One region of the Streptomyces sp. NPDC127084 genome, then DNA from elsewhere that is predicted to be linked to it. Evidence: riboswitches for the same ligand, from Rfam matches in the RefSeq annotation. Region 1 holds a riboswitch; each other region holds the start of a gene.
What was found. Region 1 has a riboswitch for cobalamin ahead of ACFWI9_RS15990 (cobalamin biosynthesis protein). Riboswitches for the same ligand answer to the same signal wherever they lie in the genome.
Positions count from the first base shown of each region.

Region 2: it holds a riboswitch for cobalamin, as region 1 does, so the genes downstream of both, ACFWI9_RS29235 ((2Fe-2S) ferredoxin domain-containing protein) here and ACFWI9_RS15990 (cobalamin biosynthesis protein) in region 1, are expected to answer to the same signal.
Region 3: it holds a riboswitch for cobalamin, as region 1 does, so the genes downstream of both, ACFWI9_RS21980 (CbtB-domain containing protein) here and ACFWI9_RS15990 (cobalamin biosynthesis protein) in region 1, are expected to answer to the same signal.

Region 1 covers NZ_JBHXFA010000058.1:28,220-35,929, forward strand. Annotated here, with positions in the region: gene ACFWI9_RS15985 (cobyric acid synthase) at 1-735, opposite strand, end outside; gene ACFWI9_RS15990 (cobalamin biosynthesis protein) at 732-1,736, opposite strand; cobalamin riboswitch at 1,765-1,914, opposite strand; gene ACFWI9_RS15995 (hypothetical protein) at 2,110-2,331, opposite strand; gene ACFWI9_RS16000 (anion permease) at 2,357-3,607, opposite strand; gene ACFWI9_RS16005 (class II aldolase/adducin family protein) at 3,779-4,486, shown strand; gene ACFWI9_RS16010 (alpha/beta hydrolase) at 4,583-5,710, shown strand; gene ACFWI9_RS16015 (hypothetical protein) at 5,897-7,351, shown strand; gene ACFWI9_RS16020 (VOC family protein) at 7,376-7,710, opposite strand, start outside.
Region 2 covers NZ_JBHXFA010000179.1:3,997-11,706, reverse strand. Annotated here, with positions in the region: gene ACFWI9_RS29270 (MMPL family transporter) at 1-514, shown strand, start outside; gene ACFWI9_RS29265 (polyprenyl synthetase family protein) at 785-1,822, opposite strand; gene ACFWI9_RS29260 (SAM-dependent methyltransferase) at 1,827-2,684, opposite strand; gene ACFWI9_RS29255 (cytochrome P450) at 3,048-4,253, shown strand; gene ACFWI9_RS29250 (cupin domain-containing protein) at 4,258-4,707, shown strand; partial or broken gene ACFWI9_RS29245 (ATP-binding cassette domain-containing protein) at 5,030-5,336, opposite strand; gene ACFWI9_RS29240 (hypothetical protein) at 5,460-5,618, opposite strand; cobalamin riboswitch at 5,757-5,959, shown strand; gene ACFWI9_RS29235 ((2Fe-2S) ferredoxin domain-containing protein) at 5,997-6,386, shown strand; gene ACFWI9_RS29230 (ABC transporter substrate-binding protein) at 6,482-7,471, shown strand; gene ACFWI9_RS29225 (FecCD family ABC transporter permease) at 7,576-7,710, shown strand, end outside.
Region 3 covers NZ_JBHXFA010000097.1:20,663-28,372, forward strand. Annotated here, with positions in the region: gene ACFWI9_RS21955 (polyphosphate kinase 2 family protein) at 1-885, shown strand, start outside; gene ACFWI9_RS21960 (sensor histidine kinase) at 961-2,109, opposite strand; partial or broken gene ACFWI9_RS21965 (response regulator) at 2,292-2,939, opposite strand; gene ACFWI9_RS21970 (alpha/beta fold hydrolase) at 3,162-3,716, shown strand; gene ACFWI9_RS21975 (CbtA family protein) at 3,804-4,592, opposite strand; gene ACFWI9_RS21980 (CbtB-domain containing protein) at 4,639-4,863, opposite strand; cobalamin riboswitch at 4,903-5,071, opposite strand; gene ACFWI9_RS21985 (histidine phosphatase family protein) at 5,116-5,718, shown strand; gene ACFWI9_RS21990 (DUF1775 domain-containing protein) at 5,721-6,482, opposite strand; gene ACFWI9_RS21995 (sulfatase) at 6,720-7,710, shown strand, end outside.

The DNA of each region.
Region 1 (7,710 bases):
CCGCAGCGACACCCGCAGCCCGTCCTCCTCGTCGATGCCGAGGCCATGGGCGTACGGCAGCACACCGAACGTCCGCCGTCCGGTCAGTCCGTGCAGCATCTCCAGGCCCGGCTCCAGCAGGGTCACATCGCCGCGGAACTTGTTGACCAGATAGCCCGCGACCAGCTCCTGGTCCTCGGGCGCGAGCAGCGCGGTCGTCCCGAAGAACTGTGCGAACACCCCGCCCCGGTCGATGTCCCCGACCACCACGACCGGGAGGCGGGCGGCTCGGGCGATGCCCATGTTCACGATGTCGGTGCGCCGCAGATTGATCTCGGCGGGGCTGCCCGCGCCCTCGCAGATCACCGCGTCATAGGTACCGCGCAGCTTCTCCAGGCACTCCACGACGGGCTCGAACAGCATCTGCTGTCTGCCGCCGTGGTAGCCCCGCGCGCTGAGCTCGCCCACCGGCTTGCCCATCAGCACGACCTGGCTGGAGCGGTCGCTGCCCGGCTTGAGCAGCACCGGGTTCATCAGCGCCGACGGTTCCACGCGCGCCGCCTGGGCCTGCATGGCCTGGGCCCGGCCGATCTCGGCGCCCTCGCGGGTGACGAAGGAGTTGAGGGACATGTTCTGCCCCTTGAAAGGGGCGACCTTCACACCCCGGCGTACCAGCCACCGGCAGATACCCGCCGTGACGACGCTCTTGCCCGCGTCCGACGTGGTTCCCGCGATCAGCAGTCCTCCGCCGCTCACTTCCGCCTCCCCCTCATGGCCGCAGCCGCTCCCCACCCAAGTCGTGCGCCCGCGCACACCGCGAGCGCCAGCACCCCCACGCGGCGCGACAGCCGCACCGCGCGCTCGATATCCGCCACCCCGACGGTCCTGCCCGGGCCGTTGAGCACGGGCCGGTGCTCAACGCGCCCGCCGTAGGAGAGCGTCCCCCCGAGACGTACCCCGAGCGCGCCCGCGAACGACGCTTCCACCGGACCAGCGTTGGGGCTGGGATGCTTCGCGGCATCCGCCCGCCAGGCCCGTACGGCACCGCGCGGGTCCCCGCCCGCGAGCACCGCGAGGCCCGCGGTCAGCCGGGCGCCCGGCCAACCCGCCACATCGTCGAGCCGGGCCGACGCCCAGCCGTAGCGCCGGTAGCGGGGCGACTTGCGGCCCACCATGGCGTCCAGGGTGTTCACGGCACGGAAGCCCACGAGACCGGGCACCCCCGCCACCGCGCCCCACACCAGCGCGCCCACCACGGCGTCCGAGGTGTTCTCGGCGACGGACTCCACCACAGCGCGGGCGATTCCGGGACCGTCCAGGGTTTGCGGATCACGGCCGCACAGATGGGGCAGCCTTTCACGGGCGGTCTCGATGTCACCCGCCTCGAGGGCCCCGCCGATCGCCCTGGCCTCCCGGCCGAGTGTCGTACCGCCGACGACGGCCCAGGTGGCGGCGGCGGTCAGCGCCAGGGAAGCGGTACGGGAACGGCGTACGGAAGCGGCGGCCAGCGCGCCCGCGGCGATCGCGCCCCCGGCGCACACCGCGGTGTGCAGGGCGCCCCAGCCGCGGTGGTCGCGCCAGAGCAGGCGCTCGACGGCACTCGCGGCCCGGCCGAAGGCGGCGACCGGATGACCCCGGCGGGGATCGCCGAGAAGCAGGTCGCCGGCGAGTCCGGCCGTGGCACCGTACGCGAACGTGATGGCAGGGACAGCGACAGCAGGGACAAGTCCCCCCGGCGCCCGCTGCTCGGCAGGCATGTGCGTCCTCACTCAGGGTCCGCGCCCTGGCTCGACGTGATCCGGCGGGAGAGAGTTCCTGGCTTCGGCACGCGCCCCGGTGAAGGGGTGGCGCCCGTGACAGTGGCGGGACCGCGCCGGATTCGCACCGGCTTCCTCTTCTGCCGCCGTAAGTGGCCCCGGAAGTCCACCATGGGCCGCGAACACCCGTCAACTCACCTCTGACCTGCGGCGGGACAGTGTGCGCAGGCCCACATCAAGGGTTGCGAAGTCCGGGGGCCGGTTCAGCCGAGGCGCACACAGGCCGGGAGCCGGACACCCCTTCTGGGATGTCCGGCTCCCGGCTCTTTGTTCCGTGCTGCTGACCGCTGCTACCGGTCGTCCGTTCCGATCGTCAGGCGACGATCAGATAGATCCCGTACGCCACGGCCGCGGCGCACAGCGCGAAGCAGGCGTACGCGCCCGTGCGGGCCAGGCCGGCGGAGCCTCCCTGCGCGGCGGCTGCCTCCTGCTTGGAGAGGCCCGCGATGCCCAGGGTGAACAGTCCCACCAGGGCGACGGTCACAACGAGGCTCACGCCGAAGACGGAGCCCAGAGCTGCCCAGTCGATCTTCATGCTGATTCGTTTTTCCTTACTTCCCTTACACCGAAGCGGTGGGGGCGGGGGTGGACTCGCCGGCGGGAGCGGGGATGGTGGCCATCAGCTCCTCGGCCGTGGCGAGGGTGGGCGGCGGGGTCACGGCCGCGATGGCGGTGGTCACCACACCCGGAGCCTCGGCGATCCCGGAGGTCTCCTCCGCCGTGACGTTCGTGTGGTCGACCGGCTTGCGGCGCGACACCGCCCAGATGGCGCCCGAGCCCGCGACCAGCAGGACGGCGACGGTGACCGTGCCCCAGGTGCCCTGACTGGTGAGGAACTCAGCCGCGGCGGCGACCAGACCGGCCGCCGGAAGGGTGAGACCCCAGGCGACGAACATCCGGGTGGCGGTGGACCAGCGGACCACACCGCCCTTGCGGCCGAGGCCCGCGCCCATCACGGCACCGGAGCAGGACTGGGTGGTGGAGAGCGAGAAGCCCAGGTTCGAGGAAGCCAGGATGACCGTCGCGGCGCTGGTTTGGGCGGCGAAGCCCTGCTGCGGCTGGAGGTCGGTCAGGCCCTTGCCCATGGTGCGGATGATCCGCCAGCCGCCGAGGTAGGTGCCCAGCGCGATGGCCACACCGGCGGAGACGATGACCCACATCGGGGGGTTGGAGCCCGGGACGAGGACACCACCGGTGACCAGGGCCAGGGTGATGACACCCATGGTCTTCTGCGCGTCGTTGGTGCCGTGCGCCAGGGAGACCAGCCCGGCCGAGGCGATCTGGCCCGCCCGGTAGCCCTTGGTCGTCGCCTTGTCGTCCGCTCCGTTGCCGATCTTGTACGTCAGCCTTGAGGCGAGGAACGCGGCGAGACCGGCGACCACCGGCGCGGCGACGGCCGGGATCAGCACCTTGGTGACGATCGTCCCGTAGTTGACGGCCGAGAAGCCCGCGGACATCACGGCGGCGCCGATGAGGCCGCCGAACAGGGCGTGCGACGAGCTGGAGGGCAGGCCGAGCAGCCAGGTGAGGAGGTTCCACAGGATCGCGCCGACGAGCGCCGCGAATATGACTTCCGTGCGGATGCCCGATTCGTTGATGAGCCCGCCGGAGATCGTCTTGGCGACCTCGACGGACAGGAAGGCGCCGACGAGGTTCAGCACGGCGGACATGGCCACCGCCGTCTTCGGCTTGAGCGCCCCGGTCGAGATGGTCGTCGCCATCGCGTTGGCGGTGTCGTGGAAACCGTTCGTGAAATCGAACACGAGAGCGGTGATGATCACGATCCCGAGGAGAAGCGTGATGTGTTCCATTTACCCAGGCTTCTATTGGACGTCAGTGGCCGGTCGAACGTAAGCAACCTGAGTGAACGGAAGATGAACTCAGCACGGCTCAGGAGTGACTCTAGGAGAGTACGGCCGCTCGGCCTGGAACGGGAGCCCGTGCACGGCGCGGAATCACCCGGTCCCTGACATGATCAGCACATGAGCGTTCGGCGAGGGGGCGAGCAGCCCGAGCTGGGGGAAGTGCGGCGGGACCCGTCGGTCGTACGGGCATGGGCGGATCTCGTCGCCACCGCCCGCAGGACCGTGGCGGACGGGCTCGTGGTCGGCACTTCGGGCAATGTCTCGGTCCGTGTGCCCACCGAGGCAGGTGATGTGGTGCTCGTCACACCGACCGGGGTGCCCTACGACCGGCTCGGTCCGCCGGACGTCGTCGGTGTGGATCTGGACGGACGCCGTGTGCTGGGCGAGCTGATCCCCACCAGCGAGCTGCCGATGCACCTGGCGGTCTACCGCGCCACCGACGCCGCCGCCATCGTGCACACCCACGCCGTGCACGCCACCGCCGTATCGACGCTGGTCACCGAGCTGCCGCTGATCCACTACATGGCGGCGGCCCTCGGCGGACCCGTCCGCGTCGCCCCGTACGCGCTCTACGGCACCGAGCAGCTCGCCACCCATATGCTCGACGCACTCGCGGACCGTACGGGCTGCCTGCTCCAGAATCACGGCACCGTCACCTACGGGGCCACGCTCGACCAGGCCTACGACCGAACCGCCCAGCTGGAGTGGATGTGCCGCGTATGGCTCACCGCCAGCTCCGTCCCCGGCAGCGGGCCGAGCCTGCTCTCACGGACCCAGGTCGATGAGGTGCGCGACAAGCTCCGTACCTACGGTCAGCCGGGCTGACCGGCTGACCGGCTGATCCGCTGGTCGGTGCACGGCACGTCACTCAGGGTGGCGCGCCCACTGGCAGCCCGGGGCTGACGTCACCACACTGGAACGGTGCGCCCGGCTACAGCGACGGCAACGGCCGTCACCACCCTGGTAGGTATCGGAGCCGCCGCGTTCGCCGCGGGCCGGTACGCGAGCGACGCGGCACTCAAGGCCGCGCCCGAACGCCCCGTACCCGGCGAGCCCCGGCTCACCGTGCACGCCACGGGGCCGGGCCGGATCACGCTCACCCGCAGCCTCGCCTCACTCCGCCCCGGTATGTACGGGCTCGCCGGCACAGGGGTCCACGCGGTTGTGGGCCCGGTACTCGAAGACGTCCCCCATGCCGCGGACACCGTCGTCCGCCGGCTGGAGAGCGTGGGCCACGGCAGCCTCGACATCGGGACCAAGGTCCGCTTCACCCCGCGGCTGCACAGCGGGACGCCGTCCGAAGCGCTCGGCATCGACCACGAGGATGTGGAGGTCCACGGAGAACTGGGACCCCTGCCCGCCTGGTTCGTCCCCGGGCCCCGCAGCACATGGATCATCGCCGTGCACGGTCTCGGCGCCACCCGCGAGCACGTACTGAACCTGATGCCGTTCCTCACCGAGCGGCGGGTACCGGTACTGGCCATCTCCTACCGGGGTGACCGCGGCGCGCCCCGGTCACCCGACGGCCTCGGCCATCTCGGCGACTCCGAGTGGCGCGACCTCGACGCGGCCATCCGGTACGCCGTCCGCGCCGGTGCCGAACGCGTGATCGTCCACGGCTGGTCCGTCGGAGCCGCGATGGCCCTGCACGCCGCAGCCAACTCGGCCCTACGGGACCGGATCGCGGGGCTCGTCCTGGACTCCCCGGTGCTCGACTGGGAGGACACACTGCGCGCCCTGGCGGCCGCCCGCCACACCCCCTCCGTGCTCCTCCCACTGGCGGTGCGTGCCGCTCAGGGGCGCACCGGGCTGCACGGCGACCGGCTGCGGGAAGCCGCGGACCCGGGCAGTCTCGGCGTACCCACGCTGATCTTCCACGGCCCCGACGACCGAATCGCGCCCTGGGCCCCAGCCCGGGATCTCGCGGCCCGCCGACCGGACCTGGTCAGCCTCCACACCGTCACCGAAGCCCCGCACGCGGCGATGTGGAACGCCGACCCCGCACGCTACGAAGAGGCCCTCCGCCGCTTCCTCACCCCCTTGATCTGAGCGTCCTCCCTCGGACCAGCCGCCCCGGGCGGCACCGGTGCCTGCTGCCGGTCCGCCCGTGAGCGACCCCGAGCGGTCGGCGAGAGGCCCTGTCCCGGGCTCGCATCCACCCCGTGACCGGATCCTGACAAGGGGATCCCGCTTTCCGATTGGGCTTTCGGGCCGACAGCGGGAAGACTGCTCCCCGTGACGTCCCGTAACGTGCGCGACTCCAGGCTCCGTCTTGTCCGTCCCCGTCCCACCGCCACAGCCCGACGCGTCGTGGCGAACCGGCGTACGCGCCCCGCTCCGCGCCCGCCAGAGGGCACTCCGCCGGCCGCCGAACTGGCCCGTCAGGCGCGCGAGGCCCTCGCCGACGCCGTCCGTATCGCCCGCTGGGCCGCCGCGGGCCCCGACGCGGCCGTGCGCACCGCCGTACGGGAACAGGCCGCGGCGGCGCTGGGGCTGTCACCGGACCAGGCGAGCGCGAGCTGGGACCGCGCACGTCTCGCCGGGCTTGTCGAACTCCACGGCAGCACCGCCCGCCCCGGCTGGCGCCTCAACGCCTGGGACCGCGATGACACCGCCGTGCTACGGGGCTGGGTCGCCCTGTTCGACGCCTGGTCGCTGATCCACCCAGCACCCGATGACGTCGCTCCCGCGGCCGTCGCCGAAGTCGTCGAAGCCATCCCCCAGGTCCTCACCCTCCTTCAGCTCTCCGGTGGTCCCGTCCTTGCGCCTGCCCTGCTGGACCTGCTCCAGCAGCGTGTCGCCGAGCTGCGTGACGAGCGCTGCGAAGTGCCCGTCACCCCCCGCGCCCCCCGCCCTGACCCGGCCGTACCCCCGCAGCGCGAGCCCGACGGGGACCCGGCAACCGAGGCCTCGCCGAGCGCCGCGGTCTCGTCCCTGGCCGTCCCGGAGGACCGGACCGTCCCCGACGCCCTGCTCCCCGCGCTGATGGACTGGGCCCTGGAAGGCCTCGCCGCCGTGGGCGCGCTCACCCTCGGCGAGGGCCAGGCCACCCTCACCCCACTCGGCAGCTGGGCGGTCTGGGTCAAGCTGGAGCAGATCTGCGTCGCGGCCCAGAGCCCCGCGGGCCATATCGAGCACTCCGCCGAGGACCTGCTTCGTGCCTGCGCCGGGCTCAGCCCAGGACCCGCCCGGGACGAATACCGCGCCTGGCTGGCCGCCCGCACCGTCTCCAGCGCCGTCTCCGAACTCCTCGCCGCGGCCCGCGGCGAGGACGCGCTGCTGCGCGGCCTCGCCTTCGAGGCCCTCCGCGTCGTCGGCGCCCCCGCCGAGGCCGGGGTGCGTGCCGCCGCCGAGGAGCCGCCCCTGCGCCCCTACGCTCTGCTCTGGCTCGCCGAGTACGAAGGCGCGGACCCGGACGACGCGGCCGAAGTGCTGACCCGCGAGGAGTCGACCTGGCTCTGGGTGGACACCGCGGCAGCCGTCGCCGACCACGGTGAGGCCACGCTGCTGGTCCGTCACCTCGAGGCGGCCGTCCAGGGCACCGTCCCCGCCCTGCTGGAGGAGGTCAGGGCGGTCGGCCACCCGCGCACGGTGCAGGTCCTGGTCGCACTGGCCGCCGCCCACCCCGACCCCGCCCTGGCAAAGGCTCTCCGCCGGGCGGCCTTCCAGGTGCACACCGGGGGCGCGTGACCTCCAGCGGCTCGGTCCTTTCCGTCAGTCCGCGCTCGCCCCCGGTCGGTACGTCCCGAAGCTCCAGACGTTGCCTTCCAGATCGCGCGCCATGTAGTCCCGGGAGCCGTATTCCTGGTCGGTGGGCGGCAGCAGGACGGCGACCCCGTGCTCCACCGCGCGGCGGTGGTGCGCGTCCACATCGTCGACCTGGACATAGACGCCGACCGGGCCGCCGCGCTCCATCAGCTTGTCGAACTCGCTGCCCGTGCCCTTGCTGCCCAGCATCACCATCCCGTTCCCATACGACAGCTCGGCGTGCACCACCTTGCCGTTCCCGCCCTCGTACACGGCGTGCTCGGTGAAGCCGAAGGCCTCGG
Region 2 (7,710 bases), on a different contig from region 1:
CATGGTCGCGGTGTTCCAGTGGGGCTGGGGAGGCGCACTCATCGGGCTGGAAGCGACGGTTCCGATCGTGTCGTTCATCCCGATGTTCCTCTTCGCCATCCTGTTCGGCCTGTCAATGGACTACGAGGTGTTCCTCCTCTCCCGCGTACGCGAGGAGTACCTGCGCACCGGCGACAACGGCACGGCCATCGTTGAGGGCGTCTCGGGCACCGCCCGGATCATCACCTCGGCCGCCCTCATCATGGTGGCGGTCTTCCTGTCCTTCGCCGTCGCCGAGGACCCCTCCACCAAAATGTTCGGGCTCGGCCTGGCCACCGCGATCTTCATCGACGCCACGGTCGTACGCATGGTGCTGGTACCGGCGACCATGACACTCCTCGGCCGAACCAACTGGTGGCTGCCGAAGTGGCTGGACTGGATGCTTCCCCGCGGCCCGGTCGGCACCGACGACACCGACGACACCGACGCGGAATCCACGGGTGAGGCCCCGCGTCCACGTCTGGTTGACCGTTGACTCAACTCCCGCCCGCCCTTGGCGTCCGGCACTTCAGCGCGTCACCTAGGGGCATATCGAGTCGTGATCATCGGGTGGTCCTGGTGAGGTCCTTGAACCAGATCATCGAGGCGCGCAGGTGGAGACCGGCGAGGTAGCTGTCGCAGGTACGGCTCGATGAACTCCCATTCCGAAGCGGTCAGTTGCACTCGCGTCAGGTAAGACCGTCTATCGGACCGGGCCGTGCCACGAAGGCACATCCAGCAAATTGATCACGACTCGATACGCGCCCTAGTTCGCCTGCATTCCCCGAGGGCGACGGGTCACGGCGAAGTCGAGCAGATCGATCAGGTCTTCGTGGACAGCGGGTGGCAGGGCAAGGGTGTCCAGCAGGTTCAAGGCCCGCGCGAGATGCTCGCGGGCCACTTCCTGGGCGTAGGTGCGCCCACCGGCGGCGTCGATGAGATGGGCGGCTCGCACCAGGTCGGTGTCGTCCAGGTCTCCTTTGAGGAGGCAAGCCAGCTCCTCGGCGGCGGGATGCCCGCTCTGGAGGGCCGCGATGACGGGAAGGGTGCGTTTGCGGCTTCGGAGATCCTGGAATCCGGGCTTGCCGACGAGGGCCGTGTCGCCCCAGATGTTCTCCAGGTCGTTCGCGGCCTGCCAGGCCGTTCCCGCCTTGTGGGCCGCTTCCCGCAACGCCTCCGCCTGAGCGGCTGGTGCGCCTGCCAGGACGGTACCGATCACGGCAGCGGAACCCAGGAGCGCACCGCCCTTGCCCTCGCACACGCTCAGGTAGTCGTCGATGGCGACAGAGGCACCGCTGTCGAAGTCGGCTTCCCGGGCGACGGCGTGGATCATACGGGTGAGGGCGTTGTTGAGTTCGCCGACCGCCAGACGGCCCGCCGGCCCCTCGACGGCCAGCAGGCTGTCCAGGGCGGCGGCCCACAGGGCATCGCCGGACAGCACTGACGACCCGGTGCCGTAGACGACCCAGGCCGTCGGCCGGTCCCGACGGATGTCGTCGCCGTCGATGATGTCGTCATGCAGCAGGGAGAAGTTGTGGATCAGCTCGACCGCCACCGCTCCGGGCAGCGCCACCTCGGCGTCGGCGCCCGTGGCCTCGGCGGCGAGCATGGCCATGCAAGCCTGAAGGGACCGGCTGCCGCGTCCGGCGACAGGAGTGCCGTCCGCATCCCACCAGCCGAAGTAGTACCCGGCGACACGCTCCAGACCGGAGGGGAAGCGAGCGACCGCCTGGGCGAGCGCCGGGCGTACGAAGACGCGGGCTCGCTCGATGACCCCCGGAACCGCCGGCGGCGTCGTGGACATCGGATCAGCCCTTCTTGCGGGAGACGATGCGGATGTAGTTGATGCGGCCGCTGCGGTAGCCGTCGAGGTACGCCTGTTCGATACCGGTGGCCAGGTCGTACCGCGAACGCAGTTCCCAGTACGGGATGGCTGCTTGAGTGAGATCGTCAACCTGGTACGGAACGAAGCCGGCGTCGAGCAGAGAGCGCAGGTAGCCGTGTCGGCTGTGCGTACGGCAGTGGTAGTGGGCGTCGATCTTCGTCTCCACCGACTGCTCATGAGCGAGGGCGTCATCGACACACCAGGTGAGCAGCACGTACCGGCCACCCGGTTTGAGGACGCGGGCGAATTCGGAGAATGCCTCTCCGAGCTCTACGTACATCGTCGTCTCGTTGGTGACGACAGCGTCGAAGGATTCAGCAGAAAAGTGAGTGTCCGTCATGTTGAGATCGTGGAATCTCACCATTTCCGCTACACCCCGGTGCTGCGCCTGGTCGCGGGCGAACTGATTCTGGTACGCAGAGAAATTCACGCCGTCCACACGGCAGCCCAGTACGTGGTGCAGGAGGAAAGCGGTACCTCCCCGCCCCGATCCGGCGTCCAGGATTCGGGAATGCGCTCCCAATTGTGCTAGAGCGGTGACCACCGAGTCCACCTGCCGGGTCTCGAGTCGATGAATCTCACGACTGATCGCACTCTGCTGCTCGCTGCCACTCAACTCCAGTACGGACCGGTCGTAATCACCCACGGCGAAATGGTGATGGTAGAGGCCGTCCAGATGGCCAAGTTGCAGGTTCAGGGCGTCGTTGCGTTTGGTGTCGTAGTACGTGAATGCCTTGGCCTCAAAGTGGTTACGCACCAAAGTCGCTTTTGGCAGACTCATCGTGGTCCTCTCCTGGAATCTTGGCCTGGTCGGCGGAGGCCTGGCCGGCGGGAGCCGGGCAGTGCGGGTACCCCAACGGACCGGGCCCCCGCCATCGACGAGGGAGACCTCGGGTATACCCGCCCCCTGCGTATGGGAGTGTCTTCCTTCCCCTGACGCACCTCATTGCTCTCCGTATGGGTGAACGTGTGCCAGGACGGAGTCTTCCGGTACACCTGTCGGCGCCCGGTCGGTCGCTGGGGTCACTGGCGATGCTCCGACAAGCTGAAAAAGGCCATCGGATGAACCGGCGGACGGTACAAGAGCTCGATGTCTGGTCATTCTGGAATCAGAGGCTCAAGATGAGGAATATCTGGAGACGTGATGACGACCGACAACCTTGCCGTCTGCCCCTTCCCCGCAGGACCGCGAGGTGGTCCACCGACTGAACTCGACCAACGTCTGCAGGACGACCCACTCGGGTTGGTCCGGATGCCGAGCGGGGATGTCGCCCGCCTCGCGGTACGCTATTCGGACGTCATGCAAGTCCTGTCGGACAGTCGCTTCGCGAGAGAACTGGACGACAGTACAGGACCGCGATTTCTCCCTGGGTTCGACTTCATGGCGTCCAATTCCGGCCTGCTCATCAACATGGACGGTCAACGCCATCAGCGGTTGCGCAGCTTCACCACCAAGGCTTTCTCCCGGGGGCAGGTGGAGCGCCAGCGGCCAAGGATCTACCAGATCGCCGACGATCTCATCACTGACTTCGTGTCCCAAGGGCCGCCTTTCGACTTCGTCGACCAGTTCGCCAACGTGCTTTCAAGCGCCGTCATGGCTGAGCTGCTCGGGATCCCTCTGGGGAGCTGTGCGGAGCTGCGCGACGGGTTCGGTGCCCTGTGCTCGGTCGCTACCGGTGCGGCCGCTATCGAGCTGGCCAAGGAGAAGTCCGCCACATATGCGGAGCGCGTCAACGAGATCGTGCGGACGGTGGAGAAGGCACCGGGCGACGGACTGATCAGTGAACTGATCAACCTCCGGGACGAGCGCGCCGAACTGTCCGATTCCGAGGTGTGCGACCTGGTCCTCATGATGATCATCGCAGGCCATACCCCAACGAACATCCTCACGCGAGCGGCCATCACCGTGCTGTCGGATCCGGACCTCTACCGCTTCTTCGGCGGTACCGGCGACTTGTCCTCCGCTGTCGACGAGCTGCTCCGCTGTCATTCGCCGGCGCTGTCGAGCATGCGGGTCGCGACAGAGGACGTCGACCTGCCGTCCGGGACGATCCGGAAGGGGGAAGCGGTACTCGCCTCGATCGAAGCGGCCAACCACGATCCGCGTGTGTTCTCCGCGCCCCGTAGTTGTCGACCGTCACGCTATGCGGATTCCTCGACCGAGCGCCACCTGGCTTTCGGGCGAGGCCCGCACTTCTGCAGCGGAGCCCACCTCTCGCATCTCGAGATCGAGGCCACCTTCTCGTGCCTGGCACGCAGACTCCCTACACTTCGGCTGGACATCGATCCCGATGACATCGAGTGGGGTGCCTTTATGCGAAGCCCGCTGAAACTACCTATGAGCTGGTGATGTCATGAGTCCGCATCAGCCCGAGACCGCCCGGTTGCTCGGTATGAGCGAGCACCCGGAGGGTGGCTGGTACAAAGAGACCTGGCGAAGCGACATCACCGTGCGTCCGGACGACTACCCGGGCAGCCGGTCCGTCTGCACGGCCATCTATTTCCTCCTGCTTCCCGGTGAGGAGTCCCGTTGGCACACGGTGCGCTCGCCGGAGTTGTGGCTGTGGCACCGCGGCGGCCCACTGCACCTGCGTCTGGGGGGCACGGGTGAGGAGCCGAGCGAGAGCCCCTCGACAATGGTCCTCGGCCCCGATGTCGCGAACGGCCAGCGCCCGCAAGGTCTCGTCCCTGCCGGGTGCTGGCAGTCCGCCAGTCCGGCGGGCGACGAAGAGGTGCTGGTGAGCTGTGTCGTTTCGCCGGGGTTCCACTTCGACGACTTCCATCTGCTGCCGATCGACGGCTGACGGTCCCACCGGGCCTCAATCACGTACCGTCCGCTGCCAGGCCGCGACGCAGCATCGCGAACGCGTGGTCGGCGTCGGCCACCGCTTCGGGGTAGACCTCGTCCGCGGACCGCCGGCGACGCGCGCTGCCAGCTCGTCGACGCCAGGATGGGCTCAGTGGCGGCCACTTGGCCGGCCAGCAGGGCCGCGGTGATGTCGCTGCCCGTGTCGAGTGCGTCGGCCAACGGGGTCCTGAGCGGCCCGCGTCGCCCGGCGCCCCCTGCGCGGCAACGCCGGGGACGCCGGGGACGCCGGGCGACCGTGTATCTGGCGAGGGCGACCAGGCCCAGGTAGTCCTCGTTCCACGGTCCTCGTTCAGGGTCTCGTGCTCGTGGGCGAAGTAGCCGAGCCGCAGCCCGTGCCCGCGCACCACCCGGCCGCTGTCGGGCGTCCCCCGGTCGGCGAGCAGACGCAACAGGGTGGTCTTCCCAGCGCCGTTGAGGCAGGCAATCACCAACCGGCTCCCCCTGTCCACGGCGAGGGTCCACACCGCTGGGCACCGCCTGGCCGTCGAACGACTTGGCGAGGCTCACGGCATCGAGTGGCATCCGACCGCAGGGGGCGGGCTCGGGCAGGCTGACCCGCGCCACGGGGCGGTGTGTTTGTTGATGCGGAAGGCGCACCAGCACGGGTCACCGGGGCGCGACGGGGGAGGGGTTCCTGAAGCCCCGGAAACATGTTGGTGCGCACGTACCGTCTCTGAGCCTGAGGGCCTATTCGGAGCGTAGGGCTGTGGCGGTCCGGGCCCTGGCGGCCCACCCTGCGGGCGGGAGCGCGCCCAGGGTGGCGGTGAGCAGACCACCGAGTGCGAGCGGGAGCAGTTCGGCGCCGTGGTAGACGGCGATGACGGAGTCGGGGAGTCGGAGCCCCACGCTGTCGCCCGTACGGGACCCACCGGATCGAGGGACGGACCGGCCGCTGGTACAGGGCGCGCGGGAGTCCGCGGAGGCGCGCGGTGCGAGCGGCCGTGTTCGCGCGCCGTGTTCGCCCCGGCCGGTCCGGCACCCGGGCTTATGGCCTGTCGTGTCCGTCTGTCATGATGTCAGGCGAAGGCGACGGCGGAACGAGGAAGCCGGTGTGAATCCGGCGCGGTCCCGCCACTGTGATCGGCGAGCGGATCCCGAACAGACCACTGCCCGGATGCGGGTGGGAAGGTCGGGACGAGCGACGACCCGAGAGCCAGGAGACTCACGCGGTCGCCTCCTCGAAATGACTGGGGCGGATTTCCCCGGAGAGGAGGGCTCGTCGGGATGCCCAGAGGACCATCATCAGCCGGTCCGGTTCCGTGCCGGGTCGTGGTGTGCCGGGACTGCTGCTGTGGCAGCACCAAGGTGACCGGTGTCGACCACGCCAGACAGATCGCACGTCTCGCCGAAGAGGCGCCGGTTCGCGTCTCGGACTGCCTCGACGTGTGTGACCAGGCGAACGTGATCGTTGTACAGCCCTCGTCCGAGGGGCGCGCCGCCGGCGGCCGGGCGGCCTGGTTCGGCCTCGTCAACGACACCGCAGCGACCGAGTACGTCGCCGCCTGGATACGAGCGGGTGGGCCGGGCGTCGCAGATCGACCGGACCTCCTCGAGAACCACGCCTTCGCCCCGCCTCGGCGCGCCCGCTCCGAGATGCTCCGCGGCGCGGGCTGAGCCGCGGCCACCACTTTCCACATTCCCCGAGTCCGAGCGCTCCGGGCTGATGCCCGGACGCGCAGGACCGCTTCCTGCGTGAGAGGACCCACCACATGATGGGCAGGCGCCCGGTATCCCTGCTGTCGGCCATGGCCGCAGCCCTACTGATAGCCGGTTGCGGTGGCACGGCAGAGCGGAAGGACGCCCCGTCAGCCGACCCCGCCGCCAAGGGGTTTCCGGTTACCGTGTCCAACTGCGGTGTGAAGACGACCTATCAGCGTCCGCCGCAGCGCTCGGTTTCGATGAACCAGCATGCGACCGAGGTCATGCTGGCATTGGGTCTTGAGAAGTCCATGGTGGGCACCTCCTATCTCGATGACAGGATCCTGCCGGAGTACCAGGGGGCCTACGACGGGATCAAGGTCCTGGCGAAGGAGTACCCCTCGTTCGAGACACTGCTGGCCGCCGAACCGGACTTCACCTACGGCGGTTTCGCCAGCACCTTCGACGAGAAGGAAGGGCGCAGCCGCGACGCGCTCTCCAAGGCCGGGATCAACTCCTATCTGAACATCGAGGAGTGCCCGTCGGGGCCGGTGACGATGACCGCCATGGACCAGGAGATCCGGAACGTGGCGAAGATCTTCGGTGTGCCGGACCGGGCGGAGCGGCAGTTGAAGAAGCTCCACGGCACGCTGGACACCGTCGAGGACAAGCTCGCCGGTACCACACGGGTGAAGATCTTCGTGTACGACAGCGGTGACAAGACCGCCTTCACCGCCGGCGGCGCGGGCATCGGCAACGAGATGATCGAGCTGGCCGGCGGGGTGAACCTCTTCGCCGACCTGGACAAGGCCTTCGGTGACGTGTCGTTCGAGCAGGTGGCGGAGCGCGCGCCCGAGGTGATCGTCATCTACGACTACGGCGACCAGCCGGTCGAGGACAAGAAGAAGTTCCTGCTCGCGAACCCGGCGCTCAAGGACGTACCAGCCGTCAAGAACAAGCGGTTCGCCGTGCTACCGCTGTCGTCCACAGTACTGGGCGTCCGGGTGCCGTCCGGCGTGGAGTCCCTGGCCAGGCAGCTCCACCCGGACCGGTTCAAGTGACCGGCGCCACCGACACCACAGACGTGAAGGAGGCGGACGCGGCGGCCGGGGCGACCGGCACGCGGGCGGCGGAGGCCGGCGCTGCCGCCCTCCGCCGCCCCGGAATGCCCTACCCGCTCGTGCTCGTGCTGCTGGCCGCGCTGCTTGCCGTCGCAGCCACCTTCGGGATCGCGGCCGGGTCCATCAGCGTCCCGGCCGACCAGGTGTGGGGCATCCTGCTGCACCGCGTGCATCCCTCG
Region 3 (7,710 bases), on a different contig from region 1:
GTGGTGGACATCGCCGAGTTCATCAGGCCGCTGCGGGTGGAGCCGGGATCGCGGGTGGACCTCGCGAAGGACTTCGACCCCCGCTACAAGGCGCACCTGGGCAAGCGGGAGGGCGAGGAGCTGCTGCGCACCGGTGTGGAACTGCTCGCCGAGTACCAGACACGGCTGGCCGCCCAGGGCACCCACGGTGTGCTGCTGTGCCTCCAGGCCCTCGACGCCGGCGGCAAGGACGGCACGATCCGGCATGTCATGAGCGGGGTGAACCCGCAGGGCGTCCGGGTGAGCAGCTTCAAGGTGCCATCGTCCGAAGAGCTCGGCCATGACTTCCTTTGGCGATACGCGTGCAGACTGCCGTCACGCGGCGAGATCGCGATCTTCAACCGGTCGCACTACGAGGAGGTCCTCGTCGTACGCGTGCACCCGGAGCATCTCGACCGGCAGCGGCTGCCGCGGGAGGCCCGCGGCCCCGAGCTCTGGGAGCGGCGCTACCGCGCGATCAACGACTGGGAGCGGTATCTCACCGACAACGGGTTCCGGGTGGTGAAGGTCTTCCTGAACCTCTCCAAGGAGGAGCAGCGCCGACGGTTCATCCAGCGGATCGAGGTACCCGAGAAGAACTGGAAGTTCTCGGCGGCTGACGTACGGGAGCGGCGGCACTGGGACGAGTACCAGCGGGCGTTCTCCGAGATGCTCTCGGAGACCAGTACGCGGGCGGCTCCCTGGTACGTCGTGCCGGCGGACCGGAAGTGGTTCGCCCGGATCTGCACCTCCGCGGTGCTGGTGCACACCCTGATGGAGCTCGACCCCCGGTTCCCTGTGGTGAGTGAGGAGGCGCGCCGGGAGTTGCTCGCCGCCAGGCACGAGCTGGAGCAGGAGGGCCTGTGATCCAGGGCCCTGCTCGGATGCAGGGCTCTGAGTGGGGCAGGGCCGTGAGCAGGGGCTGAGGTAGTAAGGCGCCGGTCAGGTCGCGCTGCCAGCGGCCGGGAGTTCGAGGTGCAGTTCGTAGCCGCCGTCCGCAGTGGGACCCGATGTGACCGTGCCGCCGAGCAGCGCGGCGCGCTGGCGCAGGCCGACGAGGCCGTAGTGCGCGCTGGGCAGGGGGAGGGCGGGACGGGTCGGTGCGGAGTTGGTGACCGTGACACGTACCGCGCCCTCCTCATGACGGATACGCACCGTCGCCGTCGCGCCCGGCGCGTGTTTGCGCACGTTGGTCAGTGCCTCCTGGACGGTGCGGTAGATCGCGCGCTGCACGGGCGCGGGGAGGCCGTCGGGCAGTTCCGTGCACATCTCCACGTCGATGCCGCTGCTGTCGACCAGTCGGCGCAGGTCGGCCACGGACGGCTGCGGGGTGAGCTCGGTGGGGCGGCCCCCGGAGGCGCGCAGCACGCTGACCATGTGCCGCAGCTCGTCCAGCGTCTGCACGCTCAGGCGCCGGATGGTGGCGGCGGCGTCCCGTACCTCGGTGTCGCGGGTGCCCACCTGGAGCGCCCCGGCCCTTACGGCGATCAGGCTCACCTGGTGGGAGACCACGTCGTGCATCTCCCGGGCGAGCTGTGCGCGCTCCTGGGACAGCATGCTCTGGGCGGTCAGCAGGCGTTCATGGTCACGTGCCTCGGAGATCTCGGCGAGGCGCAGCGACAGATCGCGCCGGGTCTGGACGAGCTGGCCGAGGAAGACGGGCGCGGCGGCGGTGGCCGCCGAGTAGCCGAGTGAGACGAAGCCCTGGGTGCTGGAGAGGTCGATGGAGGCGGACGGCCACTTGATGCTGTCGCAGACGGTGAAGGCCAGCGCGCAGACGCCCAGCAGCACGCGGTGGCGGGTGAGCGAGGCCAGCGTGTACAGCGCGACCAGTGCGGCGAAGATGGCGTCGGAGACCATGACAGCGGGCAGCGTGACGACGAACGTGAGCAGCGGCAGTCGATGGCGCAGCAGCAGCGCCACGGCAGCGACCAGCGCGAAGGCCAGCAGCACGGGGTCATGGGTGCCGACCTGGATCCAGGCGTCGAAGATGGAGAACGCGACGAGGGCGGCGTTGACCGCCGGGGTGGGCAGCCGCCGGGGCAGGGTGCTGTGCTCGGCCACCGTGTGGTCGACCACGGCGCCGTGCATGATTCCGCGGGGGATCATGGCGCCGCCTCCCCTGTGCGGTCGTCCGCCTGCCCACCGGCGCCGGTTCGGTCTTCGGCGTGCTCACTCGCGGGCCGGGCGCCCACCGACCGGTCGTCGGTACGGCCGCACCCCGGCCGGTCGTCCGTTCGCGCAGCAGCCGGCCGCTCCTCCGCGCGCGTCGATGGCCTGAGCATGCCTGCCCGTTCGGCGAGCAGCGCTGCCTGGACCCGGCTGCCCACTTGAAGCTTGGTGAGGATCGCGCTGACATGGTCCTTGACCGTGCCGGTGCTCAGATGCATGCGGGCCGCGATCTCACCGTTGGACAGCCCCTCGGCGACCAGGACGAGCACATCCCGCTCCCGCTCGGTCAGCAGCCCGAGGCCGCGCGCCGTGCTCTCCTGGCAGCCGGCGCCGCTTTCGAGGTAGCGGTCCACGACCGCGCGGGTGATCTTGGAGGACAGCACCGCGCCCCCCTCGGCCAGGGTCCGCACCAGATACGGGAGTGCCTCGGGGTCGGTGTCCTTGAGCAGGAAACCGGCGGCGCCGGAGCGCAGCGCCGTCGCCACGTACTCGTCCATGTCGAAGGTCGTGAGCATGGCGACCACCGGTGGCCGCGGCAGTCCGCGCAGCGCCGCCAGTACGGTGAGCCCGTCCACGTCCGGCATCCGGATGTCGAGAAGCACCACGTCGGGGCGCAGTTCCTGGGCGGTCCTGACCGCGTCGCCGCCGGGGACCGCCGCGACGACCTCGATATCGTCCGCCGCGTCAAGGATGTGCTGGAAGCCCGTACGGATCAGGGCTTCGTCATCGACCACCAGTACCCGGATCACGTGTGCTCCACTCGCCTTCGGACCACTTACCCGATTGGCACCGTTTCGTACCATGCGGGGCAATGATGGGCGGCTAGCGCGCCCCAGGTGCGTTCCGGCCGGACGGCGGGGAAACGCCAGCCACTCGGCGGGGGCGATTCCGGACGACTGCCGGATGGTTGCAACGGGCAACTTCCTCGACTCTTGAGCATAAGACGCATGACGTGCGACGGAGGGCGAGGCATGGACACGTTCAGCTATCCCGCCAGTGACGGTCGTCTGCTGCGTGCCACCCGGCTCGGCACGGGCCCGGCCGTGGTCCTGCTGCACGCCTCAGGCTCGTGCGAGGGCCACGACCACAGCGACAGCGGTCGTCTGCTCCCGCTGGCCCGGCGGCTCACCGACAGCTACACCGTCATCCTGTCCGAGGCGCGGGACGCCGACGACGCCGCCGCGCTCGCCGGCCACCTCGGACTGGCGGGCAACGCCGCCGTCGGCGGTACGGGCCTGGGAGCCGTCATCGCGCTGCGAGCCGCGGCCGGCCATCCCGAGCTTTTCGGGGCCGCGGTCGTCATCGACGCCCCCGACGTCGGCACCGACGTCGACCTCGCCACCGTCTCCGTACCCACCCTGGTCGTTCCCGGAAGTGCCGAGGAACTGGCCCGCGCGCTCCCCCAGGGAAAGCTCGCGAACCTGAGCCTGTGCGGCGAGGAGGACCCGGCCCAGTGGATGGCGCCCGCGATCTGGGCCTTCCTCACCACGCATCTCACGCGGCGGCCCGCCCGGGTCCTGGTATGACCTGACCGACTGACGCGACCAACGAGAAGGACCCCGCCCTGGCGCGCCCCCAGGCGGGGTCCGTCGTCGTCTCGCTCGCCGGCTCGGTCAGTTCGCGGCCACCGGCGCGGCCGACTCCCGCGGCGCCTGCGACGTGGCGGCCTTGGGCTCCAGCACCCGCTGGGCGAACTCGCCGAGAATCAGCCCGAGCGCGGCCCACAGCAGCGCCTGGACGCCGAGCGACGCCAGACGGAACTGCCACAGGACATCGGCCGGGAAGTGCTCCGGAGTCGCGTCGCCCGCGGGAAGGAAGGCCAGTGCGATCCCCACCACCGCGGTGAAGGCGGCGCCCGCGGCGACCGTCGCGTTCCAGTTGCCCCAGCGCGGTGCCAGCTTCTTGCCGATCAGCACCGCACCGATCAGCAGCAGCACGCTGAGCACGATCATCAGGAAGAACATCGCGGTGCGCTGGTTGAGCGTATCCGGGTCGCCGACGGCGGGCGGGTTGGCCGGGTACTTGAGGAACGGCACGAACGCGACAGCGACGAAACCGCCCGCCGCGACAAGCGCGGCCGTGGCGCGGGCACCGAAGGCTCCCACACGGCCGAGCGCGAAGCACAGCGCCAGCGCGGTGATGCCACCGAGTGCCGTGCCGTAGACCAGAACGGCCGTGCTCAGACCGGCCGTCGCCTGCACGGCGCGGCTGACCAGCTCCTCTTCCGGCTCGCCGGCGCCACCACCGTGGCCGTGGTGGGCCGCGCCCGCCTCCTCGACCGCGATGGCGGCATCGACCTGCGGTTCTCCGACGAGGTACGCCAGCCCGAAGGAGAGCAGCCCGGCGAGCACGCCCGCGAGCATGCCGCGGACCAGCAGAGCCCTTACAGTTGCGGAATTCATGTGCGGTTGTCCTGTCCCGTACGTATCAGTCGTTCAGCGGTACGGGTCAGTGGCACGGGAAGCCGAGCAGATGACGGCCGTCGTGGACCCACTCGTGCACGCCCTCGCCGGAGAACACGGAGAACGCACCCTGTTCGGCACCGACGAAGTACAGCAGGACGAGCATCAGCAGGCCGAAGAAGGCGGCCCAGGGCGCGACGACGCGGACCGGGAGCTTCGCCATGACGGGCTGGGCAACGGGGATTTCGGGGGTGATGGCGGACTGGGCCATACCGGACCTCCTCGGGAACACGCGTCCCGCTTTCGGTGGTGCACGCGATGACGGTCACGGGTCTGACTCACCCGACGGCCCCGTCCCTGAGGGATTTTGACCGTCTGGCACACAGTGGCGCGACCGTGCCGGTTTCTCACCGGTCTTCCGTGTCTGCCGTCATCCTTTCGGATGAGAGGGTAGCGGTCCGTGAACCCGCCGCCAATAGGGCCTGTGACCAGCGATCTTCATCACACGGAAGGATCCGTCCATATGTCGGTCAGGCTGACACTGCTGTGCGCCGCAGCGGGCCCCTCGGTACGCGGCGAGGCGCGCTTCGGCGACGGTCCGCTCGACGATCGGGCCGTACGCGAGGCACAAGCGGCACGGTCCGCGCTGCCCGCCGCCCCGGTGCTGCTCAGGGCGCCGTCCGTACGGTGCGGGCAGACCGCTGACGCGCTGGGGCTCGACGCGTCGGTCGAACCCCGGCTGCGCGACCTGGACTACGGGGCCTGGCAGGGCCGTTCGCTCGCCGAAGTGGTGGCCGGCACGGGTCCCGGCGCAGGTCCCGAAGCGGTCGGGCAGTGGACCACCGACCCGGCGGCGGCGCCGCACGGCGGTGAGTCCGTACGCGAGCTATGCCTGCGGATCGGCGGCTGGCTGGACGCACTTCCGCAGGCCCTCCCCCAGGACTCGGGACGGCGCGTGCTGGCCGTGGTCGAGCCCGCGGTCGTACGGGCGGCGAGCGTGCACGCGCTCGGCGCGCCGCTGCCCGCGTTCTGGCGGCTCGATGTGCCACCGCTGTCCGCTGTCGGTCTCACCGGGCACGCGGGGCGGTGGAATCTGCGGCTGATCGCCGCGGCACCGACCGCCTGACCTCAGGAAGCGGTGCTCCGGCGCTTCCACCAGTAGCCGCCCCCGGCGATGGCCGCCAGCACCACCGCACCGATGACCAGGGCGGGGACGGGCGACGAGCCGTCTTCCCGGGCGCCTTGGGCGTCCTGCCGCTCGGCCCCCTGCTGTCCGGTCGCGGGCTTGGCGGACGCGTTCTCCGGCGACTTGGCCGGGGACTTCTCCGGTGCGACGGTGCTCGGGCTGGGCGCCACCGGCTTCGCCCCCGGCGCGGCAGGCTTCAGGGCGAGCATCGGTGCCGGATTGCCGTGCCCGTGGCTGTGGCCGTCGCCATCGCCGCCGCCGGACTCCTCCAGCTCGATCCAGCGGTCGACGCGCCCGTCGCCGTACGTCTGGAGGGTCTTGAACGCCAGCGACTCGGCGTCGGGCAGCTGCCGTACGGTCACCGAGTACTCGACGTCCTCGCCGACGCCGACCGCGGGGCCGGAGACGGCGTAGCCGCGCGGTGTGGCCGCGAACTTCCAGCCGTCCGGTCCCGACTTGTAGGTGACGTCGGAGGGGAGGATGCCCGCGGGGAGGATGACCTCCATCTTGCTGATGCCCGCGCTGTCGGACTCGGACTCGGCGCTGAAGTCCAGCGTGACGTTCTCGGCGAGCGCCGCGGCACCCTCCGCCTCGACTTCCACATGTGCCGCCGCCGGGACGGCGAAGGCGAGCGAGGCCGCGAACGCGGCTCCGCTGAGGCCGGTGAGGACGGAGAGGCGGCGTGCGGTGCGCGACCTGGTGATCTGAGACACGGGTGACTCCCGGAGTGGTGGGGGCTGCCCCATCATGGGGCACGGGCAGCGGCTTGAACCGATGGCATCGCCGAACCGTACTGATAACGGCGACCCCGGGCCTCACGGGTCCGGGCCGTCGTGCTCACCGGGCCAGCACGGAAGGATGTTCGGGTGCCGCTCTGGACGCGCTCTCGCCAGGAACCGCAAGAACAGCAGGATGAGGTAGAGCGGCCGGCAGTGGTCCGGTTGCCGGGACAGACCGCAGCCGAGCCCGACATAGCCGGCGTCCCGGACCTCCCCGGCACGGCGGAAGCCCCTCCCGCCAGTACCGCACCGGCCCCCGTCCGCGGCTGGCGCGGCCGGTATCCGGGCGCGGCGCGCGTCGTCCGGCGTACCACCACCGGACTCGCCGCGCTGCTGGTGTTCCTGGCCCTGCTCGTACCGAACAAGTCCGGCTATCTCACGTCCGGGGTCTTCCTCCGCATCCCCGTCGAAGCGCTCTTCGGCACCGCGCTCCTTCTCGTCCTCCAGGCCCTGCGCCCGCGCGCGAGGCGCGTCACGGCGGCGGTCGGCGGGGCGGTGCTGGGGGTGCTGACGGTCCTGAAGTTCCTCGACATGGGGTTCTTCTCGGTACTCGACCGGCCCTTCGACCTCGTACTCGACTGGATCCTGTTCGACGACGCCACGTCGTTCCTCGAGGACTCCGTCGGCAGGGCGGGCGCCGTGGCCGCCGAGATCGGGGTGGTGCTCCTGGTACTCGCCGTGCTGGCCCTCATATCCCTGGCGGTCGTCCGGGTGAGCCACCTCGTGGTGCGGCACAGCGCCGTCGCAACCCAGGGCACCTTCGTGTTCGGCTGCCTGTGGATGGTGCTGGCGCTGCTCGGGCCGCAGACGTCGGTGGGGCTGCCGTTCGCCGCCGGGACCACGGCCGATCTGGCCCAGGAGCGGGTGCACCAGGTGCGTGCGGGGCTGAAGGACAAGGAGCAGTTCGCCAAGGAGTCCCGCGTGGACGCCTTCCGGGCCACACCGCCCGACCAGTTGCTGAGCGGGTTGCGCGGCAAGGACGTGATCTTCACCTTCATCGAGAGCTACGGCCGCAGCGCCGTGCAGGACCCGGCGATGGCCGCGCAGGTCGACGCCGTGCTCGCGGACGGCACCAAGCGGCTTCGCGCGGCGGGCTTCTCGTCGCGAAGCGCCTTCCTGACCTCGCCGACGTACGGCGGCGGCAGCTGGCTGG